Regions from separate parts of the Lysinibacillus sp. UGB7 genome, predicted to be linked through region 2. Evidence: riboswitches for the same ligand, from Rfam matches in the RefSeq annotation. Region 2 holds a riboswitch; each other region holds the start of a gene.
What was found. Region 2 has a riboswitch for cobalamin ahead of ACOMCU_RS09010 (hypothetical protein). Riboswitches for the same ligand answer to the same signal wherever they lie in the genome.

Region 1 (3,222 bases), on a different contig from region 2:
TTGCGCCTAATGTTGTAATACCGCCATGAGCTAAGAGTAAAGATTGGAATAATAAGACGATCGTTCCAATGACGCTCATCGCTAATGGACCAAATAATACAGTTCCGAGGCCAACACCAGTTGGGTGCGAACAACTTCCTGTAACCGATGGAATTTTCAGTGCTGATAAAACGAATGCAAAAGCACCTGAAAGACCGAGAATCATTTTTGTTTCAGGGTTTTCATCGATTGTTTTACGGATCGAACGTAATCCTAAAATAATAAATGGGATCGAGACGACCCACCAGAAAATCGCCCATTCAATTGGCAAAAATCCTTCCATGATGTGCATGGCAAATGCTCGATTTGGCACGAGTAAAAATGCCAGTAAGAAATAACTAAGCTTCCAACAAGAAAATTTCAAAATGGCTCCTCCTTAAAATAAAATGTCGAATGTAGCGTGCGCAATAAAAAAAAGCACTTCTCCGATATAGGAAAAGTGCATAGCTGAAAAAGCAAATAGAATGTTAATCTGCCAAGCCGCACACCTATCCTCGTAGGTTGAAACGATCACGTGTTTTTCGGCAGGTCTCCTGGCTTTAGTTCGACATTTTATAGGCCTTCCCATCCTTTGGACAGTGACATTTATCTATAAAACTCCCTAGTACAGTGGCGGGACCGCGCCGGACTTGAACCGGCTTCCCTTTTAAGCGAAATGTAGACACTTCGCACCGAAAAAGATGAAGTTGTGAGATTTCACGACAAAGTGTAACATAATTTTCCATAAATAAGCTATCTCTTTTTATTAAAATTTTTTTAATTGAGCTTCAATATAGAAAATTATGATAAATTAAAGGGCAAAACCACATTTTTGCCTGAAATATTTGTTGAAATTTTACTAAAAATTTCACAAATTAAAAAAGAATTGTTGAAATTTATAAATAATAAGCTATGATAGAAACAGTTTTCTATTACGTTTTATACAATTAAAATTTCATATAAATACATCTATAAGTGCTCGATAGTATTCGAGATAATAGGGAAATCGGTGTGAATCCGATACAGCCCCCGCTACTGTAATAGCTGATGAAATCGTAAAAGCCACTAGTATAACTGGGAAGGTGCGAAAGTAAGAAGAAGCTTAAGTCAGGAAACCTGCTTAGTTGATGGCATGCAAACTTTTCGGAGGGAGAAGTTGAAGCGAGAGCGAGTACCTATATATTCGTTTTTATTTGGCTTCTACAAGACCTTTACTCTTCGTTTAGAGTGAAGGTCTTTTCTTTTTCCTAAAAGCAAATGAGGGGAGCAACACAATGACAACTTGGAACTTAGAAGGAATGAAAACGCATCTTTTTATTTGCAATGGCAGTAGCTGTATGAAAAAAGATGGCGAGGAAATTACCCAAGCAATACGTGATGAAATACAGGTACAAGCACTCGATAAGGAAATACATACGACAAGAACACGCTGTAACGGCAGGTGTAAGGATGCTTGTGTTGTCATCGCTTATCCACAAGGAAATTGGTATCGTGTGCCAACGACAGAGCATGCGAGGGCGCTCGTGCAAGACTTACACCACGAGACTTTACATAGTGAACATGTGTTCACACTTCGTGAAGGTACGTTACAGCGTACAGCACAAACAACAGCTATAAAAGGTATTGAAAAGGTGAAAGAGGGGTAACGAAATGGCGCAAAAAGGTAAGATTTTTGTTGTGGGCTTTGGCCCCGGTGATTTTAAACATATTACAACGCGAGCTGTGGAGGCGTTACAACAGAGTGATTTTATCATCGGCTATAAAACGTATGTTGAGCTCATTCAAGATTTAGTGACGGCCAAGTCGATTGTTAGTACAGGAATGACCGAAGAAGTTTCCAGAGCGCAGGAAGCTGTGCGGCAGGCAGAGGCAGGTAATATCGTGTCTGTCATTTCCAGTGGTGACTCAGGTGTGTACGGGATGGCTGGGCTTGTCTATGAGGTATTGATTGAGCTTGGTTGGACAGAAGCAACAGGTGTTGAAGTAGAGATTGTTCCTGGTATTTCTGCTATTAATTCATGTGCGAGTTTACTAGGTGCGCCGATTATGCATGACTCCTGCACAATTAGTTTAAGTGACCATTTAACGCCATGGAATCTAATTGCCAAACGTGTGGAAGCTGCAGCGATGGCCGATTTTGTGATTGCACTTTACAACCCGAAAAGTGGTCGACGTACACGTCAAATCGTAGAAGCACAACGCATTTTACTAGAATACCGATCTCCAGATACCCCAGTGGGACTCGTGAAAAGTGCCTATCGTGATCGCCAGGAAATTACCATGACAACATTAGCTGAGATGCTTGAACATGATATTGGGATGCTCACAACGGTCATTATCGGAAATTCATCTACATTTTTCTATGACAATAAAATGATTACACCACGTGGCTACCAACGTAAATATACACTTGGAGAAGAAAAACAGCCACTACGTCCACATCAGCGTCTGAAAGAAGAAAATGAACCATGGGCGATGAATCAACAAACAGGAACAGCGCGTGCTGATTTTGAGGCTGACCCGAATGCAGGACGTAGCAAGCCCAGTATAGCGATAACGCCTATGGCAACGCTAAAAAAATCATCACTTGAAATGGCTGCAACAGCTCTTGCAATGGTAAAGGGCACAAGTGCAGGGCATGCAACACCTAAGCTTGTACAACAAAAAATTGAAACCATTTTTGAATTAGCCGTAAGTCCAGGGGTGGCCAATAAGTTTTTCACGCCGCAGCAAATGACGGCGTTAGCACAAGTTGTCGGAGAAGAAGGAACGATGGAATATACACCTGATCATCAAATCCATTTGAAAATTCCAACGGCAGAACCCGATAAGATAACAACAAAATTACGTGAAGTGGGTTTTTTGTTAGCCCCTATTGGTGATGTACTGTCATTAAAAGCATGTGATTTTTGTTATGGAGAGAAAGCAGATTCTATTCCATATGCTGAGGAAATTCAAGAAAAGCTAGGTGGTTTGTCTTTACCCAAAACGCTAAACATCGGCTTTAACGGCTGTGGTATGGCATGCTACCGTGCAGTGTTTGATGATATTGGTATCGTCTATCGTAAAAGTAAATTTGATGTCTTTATCGGCGCTAAACCAGTTGGGCGTACAGCGCATGCTGCACAACCTGTTGTAGAAGGCTTAGAACCTGAACAACTTATGCCACTTATTACAGACATTATTGAAGAGTACAAAGCTAAC
Region 2 (3,222 bases):
AAAGCACGTGTTGATAGTGGCTCTGAAATAGCCGTATTATATTTGCCGCTATCTTTCAAGAAAGAATAGTTATCTAAACTAATAATACCGCGACCATAGATTAAGTCTAATTCTTCATTTTCAAAGGCAAGTGAGATAGATTCAGAATCAGGAATAATTTTCACCTTCACTTGATCTACCAACGGCTTTTCACCCCAATAATTTTCGTTGCGACTAAAAAGCGCATATTCATCCTTTTTATAATCTGTTAACACCCATGGACCTGTTCCAACAGGTGCTTGTATGCTTTCATATGTAGCGTCCTTTTTTGGAAATCCATTATCCCCTAAAAAACGGAACGGACGAACAAAGGCCAATTCATTTAACACTGGATAATAGGGTTCATCTAACTGTAGACGGACTGTAAAATCATCCTCTTTGACAACTTCTTTAATGTGGTTGACCATCCCCATCCAAGAATGCATGTCTCGATTTGCTAAAACAGCATCAAAATTGCGAATCACATTATCAGCATTAAATGCAGTTCCATCTGAATATTTTACATCTTTTCTTAGATGAAATACATACGCTGTTTTATCTTCTGAAATATCCCAGCTTTCCGCTAATTTTGGAGAGACTGTCCCATCATCGTTATATTCCACTAATGATTCATAGACCATTACCTGCGCAGTCATTTGGTTCGGTAAATAAGTATGTGGATTTAATGGCCCTATATCTAAAGGCCATCCGATGGTCAACATCTTGTCATCATTTTTTGTGGCATTTTGTGTTTTCCCATCACTATCATTAGCACTAGAACAGCCTACTAATACGATCATAATCAGCGCTAACATCAATGGGTATATATTCTTTTTTATACTCATAATCATTGCTCCCAATCTATTTTCTTGGTGCTACCATGCGAAACATAAAAGCTTCTTCATATTCGAAATGTAGCCGATCCTCTGTTGTTAAAAACCATCGCTCATTTTTATCGAGTGGGATATACCCGCTTGGTAACATGCGCCTTACTTCCACATCAAACCCTTCGGCAAAAAATGCGGATGCGATGTCATCTAACATATGTAAATTCATTTTAGTCGTGCCAAATTGACGAATGATTTTCTCAATATTTTTCATACTCGGATTGTTCCGATAGTCTGAAAATGTTGCAATATAGACACCCTCTGGCTTTAAGGCTGCTTTTATTTCTTTTGCATGTGCTGCTAAATCGCTTATTAAATAAATAACGGATATGCTGGTGGCAATATTAAATTTTTGTGAGAATTGTGCAATACTCGTTGTAGCAAAATAGCTAAGGGGCAAATCGGCTTTACGAGCATTGGCAACAGCTATGGAATCGATCGCTAAATCACTTGAGCAAAAGGTCGTTCCCGATACAAATATCTTAAAACTCCCCCTTGATTACAGCCAAAATCTAATATCGACTTGTTCGTTAAGTCGCTCTCAAGTATCATCTCCAGTACTTTTTCCCAATGTCAAAGCCCATGCTCTTCTTCCATTGTTGCTTCGCCGCCATTTGGCTCCTTCCACCAAACATCATATAATTGGTTTTCCTTCATTTACACCACCTTCAAGAATACATTATCTCCAGATAGAAAAAGGCATAAAAAAAACCTTATTCCAGTAGAATAAGGACAGAAAAACTCGCTATAAAAAGGCTCTCCATCCATCTCCCTATCTTTCGTAGATCTCCAATGAATCTTATTACAAGCAGGCATACTGGCTTATGAATCGTCATCTTGCTTCACCTTCCCAAGTACATTATAAAAGCATACTCAGTAATACTTGAAACTAAACTCCTCATTTACAGCTGCGGGACAGCATGGGATTTACACCCATTTTCCTTTTAATCATGTGGATATTCTTCACACAAACTTGTAATGTTAGATATTAAATTAGTAATAAACATAACATGCTCAATTTCCGTCGTCAATTTTATTTTCTGAATATAATAAAGTTTTGAAGTTTTGATTATTATTTTTGAAAAAAGCCGCCAACACTCCCGTGAGGCGGCTCCTTGCTATTTTTGATGTTCTTTCAACATCGCATCTGTGAAAGCTTGAGATTGTCCTCGTGGAATACTTAACGTTTTCCATTCGTCGCCCTTAATTTGCTTAGCAATATAGACAATTTGACCAACATGTGAAGCGTAATGTGCCATTTGTCTTTCAATGGCATCTATGACCGTATGTTGCTGTCCTCTAATCGTCACTGACCTTAATAAATCAGCTTCTGTTACCCCCTGTAGTGCATCCAGAAACACTTGCCAGCCTTTTTCCCACGTCGCTAATATCACTTCTTTTGAGTCCAAACTATCATTAAATTCATCATCACGATTCCTTGTAGTTTTCTCACCATCCGTTGTTAAAAAATCCGTCCATCTGGAAATCATATTCCCACTAACATGTTTGACAATGACGGCAATGCTATTCGAATCTTCATTAAAAGCCCAATGCAATTGCTCATTGTTTAATTGTGCGAGTGTTTTATCGCCATCCACTTTGACACGTGTAAATCTTTCGAGTACAACTTTTAAATATGTTTCACCCATAGTCATACAACAACATCTCCCCTTCGCCTTAAACTGTAACGTTGCTCTTACCTCTACAATTATAAACGAAGGACGAATGAAGCAGAATGCGATTTCAGGAAAATTTCCCACTCAACCTTTTAGCGGAACACCTTTTCCAGTTACTCATTTTTATAGGTCACTTTCGACAACGAATACCACGCGGAAGTCATCAGATTATCCACGAAACACTAAATTTCCTTTAGCGCGTACAAAAAAAGCTAGTGCTACTTTACAATAGCACTAGCTTTCTGTTATAAGTTTTCTTCAATATATGTTTCGATATCCCCAGCGATTGTATCGATTGGTACATCTTCATCCTCAGAATAACCGTTATACATTTTCACGAGAACGCCATCTTTATCCACTAAGAAAAATTGAGATCCATGGATAACTTGGTCGCTGTTCGGATCATCCTTCACCCATATTTTCGTTGATTTTTGGGCAAATTGCTCAATATATGACTGTGCATAACCTGTAAGAAGATTCCATTTCGACTCATCTGGCACATTATAATGTGCTAAATAATCTGCTAATACTTCGGGCGTATCCACTTCTGGGTCAATTGAAAAAGCAACTATATTATAATCTTCTACACCTTTTTCTTTCAGCTTTTCTTGTACCTGTGTCATATTAAACGACATTGGCGG
Region 3 (3,222 bases), on a different contig from region 2:
CTTTAATAGACGATACATATTTTTTAAAAGTGTTGATTTTCCACTGCCATTGGGACCAATTAAGCCGACAAATTGCTTTTCTTTTATTTGAATGCTCACCTCATGTAAAATACGCTGATCATGAATGGAGAATGATACTTGTTTCGCTTCTAATGTCATATGTTTTAGTCTCCTTCACCGAAAGAATAATTGTTACGACGCAGTAACCAAATGAAAAATGGCCCTCCACAAAATGCAGTAATAATACCAATTGGCATTTCCTCTGGCGCAATTAGTATTCGTGCAAGCGCATCTGCCCAAACTAAGAAAATCGCTCCTAATAAAGCACTAATGGGGATAACATATTTATAATTTGAACCTATAATTAACCGGACAATATGTGGAATAATCAAGCCAACAAACCCAATCGAGCCACTTACAGCAACAAGTACGCCTGTAAGTAGAGATACAAGAACAACAAGTTGTATTCGGAATTGTTGTAGATTAACACCTAATGTTACTGCTGCCTCTTCTCCAAGTAGAAGCAAATTCAAATTCCGATAATGGAGCCAAAGCAAGGCAAAGACAACGACAAAAATAATTGTTGGGATGAGTAGATTATTCCATTTAGCACCTGCTAGACTCCCTAGCATCCAGTACATTACTGCTTTCATGCCACCCTCTTGCTTCGACATCATTAATATAAAATTCGAAGTGGCTGATAAAATAAATGATACGGCCATTCCTGCTAGTAACAAGCGAAAGATAGAAATTCGCCCACCTACACGTGATAAGAAAAACACTAATACAATCGCTAGTAAAGAGCCTAAAAACGCAGCGATAGAAAGTGCGTATATGCCTAAAAATGAAAAGGCGCCTAAAATTATGACCGCCGTAGCCCCAACTGTTGCACCAGATGAAACCCCTAAAATATACGGATCCGCAATTGAATTACGAACGAGTGCTTGGATGGCAGCACCAGCAATAGCTAATCCTCCCCCAACGATTGCGGCAAGTAAAACACGTGGCACACGAATTTGCCAAATAATAATTTCTTGTGAGCGACTCCAATCTTGCTCTATCCAATTTTGGACAAGTGGAATTTTTGAAAGGATAACTTTCCAAACATACAACGGTGTTATAGAAACGGAACCAATCATGATGGCGAAAGTAATTGAAATGAATAGCAATAGGAGAAGCAGGATAGAAAGTAAGATAAATTTATTCTTTGGGAACAGGTACTGTTTCTTCATCTGTTTATTAACTCCTAGTCAAAAATGATAGATGTGAAGCAATAAAAAAAGGTATTCTACGCAAAAAATTTGCATAGAAATACCCTCGAATAAACAAAAGTAAGAAATGTATCCTTCAATTGTCCGTAATTGCTTGCATCCTCGTGGGCATTACAGGTAACAACTAATTGGCAGGTCTCCTGGCTTCGATTCATCATTGCTATGACAGCCTTCCCATTTAAAAAACAGTGGCTTATATATCATAGAATTCCTCGTTACAGTTGCGGGACAGCACCGGATTTACACCGATTTCCCTTTTAAGTGACGCTTTAAAAGGCATCACACCAATAGTATCTGAAATATTAAAATTATGACGATTCTAACATACATAATTATAGTAGTCTATACATATTTTATCTTTTTACCATATCTAAACCATGTATCTCCTCGCTAAACAGGGAATTTTACGTTAACTTAATTTATTTATAAAGTTGACACAAAGTTTTTATTTTCTTAAAATATCACTAACAACTTTACTAAAAAGAGGAGATATTATGACAACAGTAGCTGAACATGGACATCATAAATTAAGAACAGTCGACCTGGCCTACATTGGCTTATTTTCTACATTGATGATGATTGGTGCAAATATTACTTCCTTTGCACCTTTCATGGTAGTTGGAAGCGTGCCTATCACATTACAGACGTTTTTTGCTATTTTAGCAGGACTTATTCTTGGTAGTAGAAAAGGAGCGCTCGCCTGTACCGTCTATATGTGTATCGGTTTAGCAGGGGCACCTGTATTTGCTCGTTTCGGAGGGGGTTTTGGACAAATTTTAAGCCCGACATTCGGCTTTATCGTAACTTTTATTTTAGCAGCCTTTATCGCAGGGCTTATAATAGAAAAAAGTGCTACGAAAAAAAGCTATGTCATAGCCGCACTAAGTGCAATGACCATTAATTATTTACTTGGTACAAACTGGATGTATTTTGCTTATAAACTATGGGCTAGTGCACCTGAAGGATTCACCTATAAAATGGCATGGCTTTGGATGATGCCACCATTGCCAAAGGATATTATCTTAGCCGTATTCGCTGGTATTTTCGCATATCGTGTGGAAAAAGTGCTGAAAATTATTGCGGTGAAATAATACGAAACCTATTTTGATAAAAACTCCACTCAATAACTTTAGAGAGTGGAGTTTCAGACTATAGACATACTCAAAGTTGAGTTTTTACAGTAAGTCTTATTTTTTAAAAAATAGAAGTTTCTATAAGAACCCGTTGATTTTCGCTACGGCGGACGCTTTTCGCGGGCATGGCTTCAGTCCATCATTTATTTCAACAAAGTGACAAGTAACAAATCTATGCACGATGTAAAGAGACGATTGAACGCGTATGTGCGGATGCGAAGAAAAGTATGGTATGCGTTGGACAACCTTTCGAAGGATTAAAAAATTGTCCATGCAGGCGGTACTTACTTTTACTGCTATGGATTTGAAGAAGCTAGTTTATGGTCATAGCAAAGTTCTAAAGTGGCAGAAGTTGGTTAAACGTAGCGTAATACTGTCGTTAATAGTGGCTATTTGTAACTACTATTTCTGATAAAGCTTCAAAAGGTATTCGGAATGTGATCATTCCGAATACCTTTTGTCGTCAATCTGAAACTCCACTCTAGAGTGGAACTTTACTATTTATAAAATAGATATGATATGCAGTCTTCATCCATAATTTCTGCACATTTATTTGCTACATTTACGGCAAATGAAGAAGGAGGAATTGGCTTTGAAACTACAAAAAAAATGGCGTGTAGGCTTACTGACGGTAGTTGCCGTTCTGGTATTATCCGCGTGCTCAGAAAATACAGCCGATACAAAAAAAGAAAGCAAGGCTGAACAACAAAGTGAAATGGACCATTCTTCGATGAATCATTCCAGTTCAGGTGAAATACCAGCAACTCTGAAAAACGCAGAAAACCCAATATATCCTGTTGGTAGTACTGCTATTATTG
Region 4 (3,222 bases), on a different contig from region 2:
GAAGATTTATACATTATCGATGTTCGCGAAGAAGATGAAGTCGCACAAGGTATGATCCCAGGCGCACAGCATATCGCACTTGGCACAATTCAAGATCGTCTAAATGAATTAGATGCATCAAAGCCCTATATCTTGGTTTGTAAAGCTGGCGCAAGATCTGCAAATGCCTGCGCATTTCTAGAAGATCGAGGCTTTAACGTAACAAACCTTGAGGGTGGCATGCTTGCTTATGATGGTGAGTTAGAATTTAAATAAGTGTTGATTGGAACCCTCGTTTAAGCGAGGGTTTTGTGTTTATCTTATACAAATTAGTCGGTGGAAATCTAAAGTATTATTTTCTTCAATTTTTAGAGATACTAATCTTATGTTCGACCTCCCCTGAGAAGGTAATAAAAGTAAAGTAGGATGTATCACGCTAAAAAATGTGTAGTAGCACCATTCATCCCAAAAGAGCGCCACACGCACACTAAGCAGATACCCAACAGTGGATTCATAGTCCATTTTATAAAGTAAAAAGTAACATCACGATGGGGTCCACTTCATTATTTGAATTCTCGATTGTATCAATTTTACTTATGTCGGATACGTTCTCACGTTCGTTCAATTGACTAAATTTTTTATGACTATCATTTGAATTAATTTCGTAAATAGTTTTCATAAAAAGAAACACGAACATTTTGGTAGGAGCGTAAGGCGGCGACTCCAGCGGGAAAAAGCAAGCAAACCGAGACCCTAGACTGAGCGTAACGAAGGAAGCGGCTCGGTGCTTGCCCGCGGAAAGTGTCCGCCTGTAGCGGAATATACCTATGTGATAGGAACAATTACTTTATTTTCTTTCATAATATTCGCCTTTATTGATATGAAAGTGAATGATGACATTGATTCATCTAGCAAACATTTAAATAATTGACACAAAAACTACTTTGTCGTAGATTTAAAGTAGTTGCATACAAGTATTAGGTGCCCATTGCGGGAGAATAGGGAATAAAGTGAAAAACTTTAGCGGTCCCACCACTGTAAAAGGGAGTTTCATAGAGAATACCACTAGCATGGTCTGGGAAGGTTCTATGAAATGTTGAACTTGAGCCAGGAGACCTGCCTAATTGACTTCGGATTATTATATAGACGATGGAAAAGTCTGTAGTTTATTTGTTATGAATAAACTACAGGCTTTTTGTTTTTTTCTTTATTCAAACAAGGGGATATAAATGTAAACCTGCTTGTTATTCCACTTAGTAATAGGGCAAACAGGAAAGGGGAAATTTTCATGCAATTATTACAACAAACGATTCAAAACATTCAACATGTTGACAACAAGATGATGTGGACAGCGAGAGAACGAATAGATGCCCTTAGCAAGCCACCTGGGAGCTTAGGTAAACTGGAGTCTCTTGCTGTGCAGCTATCAGGTATTACGGGAAATTTATTGCCACAGATTGATAATAAAGCCATTATTGTCTGTGCGGCAGATCACGGCGTTTGTGATGAGGGGGTGACGTCAAACCCACAAAATGTGACGGTCTTTCAAACATTAAATTTTCCTAAAGGCTTAACAGGTGTTTGTGCTATCGCAAAAATTACAAATGCAAAAATTGTCACAGTAGACGTTGGCGTAAAAGAAGATATCCCACTTGATGCGGGTGTCATCATGAAAAAAATTAAATATGGGACGGATAATATGGCAAAAGGCCCTGCCATGACAAGGGAACAAGCCATTCAATCTATTGAAGTAGGAATTGAAGTAGCTACGGGGGAAATAAGAAGTGGAGCAAATCTACTCGGGACAGGTGAAATGGGAATTGGTAATACAACACCGAGTGCTGCAATCTTATCGGTTCTGCATGCGTGTAATCCGCTTGAAGTGACAGGTTTCGGTGCAGGCGTTGGAGCAGGTGGGATTGAGCATAAAATAGCGGTCATTCAAAATGCCATCGCCTTAAACAAACCAAATCGCAATGATGTTATTGATATTCTTGCAAAAGTTGGTGGTTTAGAAATAGGCGCAATGGCTGGCGTCGTCCTTGCAGCCGCTGCAAATCGTATACCTGTGGTCATTGATGGCTTTATTTCTACTATTGCTGCCCTGATTGCCTACGAACTTGAACCAAAAGTAAAAGACTATATCATCCCTTCTCATACCTCCGAAGAACCAGGGGCAAAAATTGCAGCCGAATTGCTTGGAGTTGAACCGATGCTACATATGAATATGCGCTTGGGAGAAGGCTCAGGTGCAGCATTGGCGTTACCTATTTTGGATGCAGCTTGCTCCATGATGAAAAACATGGCTACATTAGAGGAATCTATGATGCTGTTAGAAAAGTAATTTTAGTTTTTCAAAAGAAAGAGATACAGCAAGTGCTTGTAAGAGTAGTCCCATTTTCAACAAGCATAGAGCTTATGTTATACGTTGTGTTTTTAAGAAAGTATAGGAAAACAAGCCCAAATAATAGTCACAACTTTTTGGGCTTGTTGTTATTTAATGAGAAAGAAGCTTGACTATGCCCGATTCAACTTCCGCAAAGGCAAGCGCCATTTCTTCATATAAGAAAGAATACGTAAAACGGTAATCACACCAAATAATACATATAAAAAGATATCCCCCGATAATAATTCGAGTCCAATAATAAGTCCCGCAAGTGCTGCCCATACCCCGTAGATTTCATCGCGAAGTACGAGTGGCTTACGTCTAGCTAACATATCACGAACAATCCCACCACCTGAACCGGTTAACACAGCGGCAACGATGACTGCACTAATGGGCATGTCGAGTTTGACAGCATATAGTGCGCCTTGAATCGCAAATGCCGACAAGCCGATGGCATCTGTGAAGTTGCCCCAGCGATGCCAATGCTGAATAAGATGGTGCGGAAATATGAAAAATATTGTAATCGCCGCTAAGGCAATTTGAAACATCATATCCTGTCCCCACAGTGTTGTCACAGGCAAGCCAATAAGTAAATTTCGAATGGCACCCCCACCAAATGCTGTAACAATACCAAGTATATAGACGCCGAATAAATCGTATTCTTCCTCCATCGCAATTATTGCCCCGGAAATAGCGAAGGCAATTGTCCCAATGATACTAAAAACCTCCCAAGCCATCCCTTTCACCCCTTCTAACATATAATAAACTTTAGCAATAAAGGTAAAGACTCCTGTCAAATGCTACAGAATCTATGAATTTTGCAGCCAAATTCAGTAGTTAAACACTTTTTATGAAAC

Region 1: it holds a riboswitch for cobalamin, as region 2 does, so the genes downstream of both, ACOMCU_RS09680 ((2Fe-2S) ferredoxin domain-containing protein) here and ACOMCU_RS09010 (hypothetical protein) in region 2, are expected to answer to the same signal.
Region 3: it holds a riboswitch for cobalamin, as region 2 does, so the genes downstream of both, ACOMCU_RS23415 (FecCD family ABC transporter permease) here and ACOMCU_RS09010 (hypothetical protein) in region 2, are expected to answer to the same signal.
Region 4: it holds a riboswitch for cobalamin, as region 2 does, so the genes downstream of both, cobT (nicotinate-nucleotide--dimethylbenzimidazole phosphoribosyltransferase) here and ACOMCU_RS09010 (hypothetical protein) in region 2, are expected to answer to the same signal.

Annotation. Positions count from the first base shown of each region.
Region 1 is NZ_JBMGUV010000008.1:134,807-138,028, forward strand. Features, by position in the region: gene ACOMCU_RS09675 (energy-coupling factor ABC transporter permease) at 1-403, opposite strand, end outside; cobalamin riboswitch at 545-730, opposite strand; cobalamin riboswitch at 975-1,157, shown strand; gene ACOMCU_RS09680 ((2Fe-2S) ferredoxin domain-containing protein) at 1,293-1,664, shown strand; gene cobJ (precorrin-3B C(17)-methyltransferase) at 1,669-3,222, shown strand, end outside.
Region 2 is NZ_JBMGUV010000007.1:182,205-185,426, reverse strand. Features, by position in the region: gene nikA (nickel ABC transporter substrate-binding protein) at 1-863, opposite strand, end outside; gene ACOMCU_RS09010 (hypothetical protein) at 880-1,305, opposite strand; cobalamin riboswitch at 1,695-1,897, opposite strand; gene ACOMCU_RS09005 (DUF1572 family protein) at 2,024-2,560, opposite strand; gene ACOMCU_RS09000 (SCO family protein) at 2,827-3,222, opposite strand, start outside.
Region 3 is NZ_JBMGUV010000037.1:741-3,962, reverse strand. Features, by position in the region: gene ACOMCU_RS23420 (ABC transporter ATP-binding protein) at 1-159, opposite strand, end outside; gene ACOMCU_RS23415 (FecCD family ABC transporter permease) at 165-1,232, opposite strand; cobalamin riboswitch at 1,384-1,575, opposite strand; gene ACOMCU_RS23410 (biotin transporter BioY) at 1,766-2,362, shown strand; partial or broken gene ACOMCU_RS23405 (transposase) at 2,572-2,816, shown strand; gene ACOMCU_RS23400 (YdhK family protein) at 2,997-3,222, shown strand, end outside.
Region 4 is NZ_JBMGUV010000040.1:25,468-28,689, forward strand. Features, by position in the region: gene ACOMCU_RS24200 (rhodanese-like domain-containing protein) at 1-255, shown strand, start outside; cobalamin riboswitch at 942-1,118, shown strand; gene cobT (nicotinate-nucleotide--dimethylbenzimidazole phosphoribosyltransferase) at 1,268-2,323, shown strand; gene ACOMCU_RS24210 (trimeric intracellular cation channel family protein) at 2,497-3,102, opposite strand.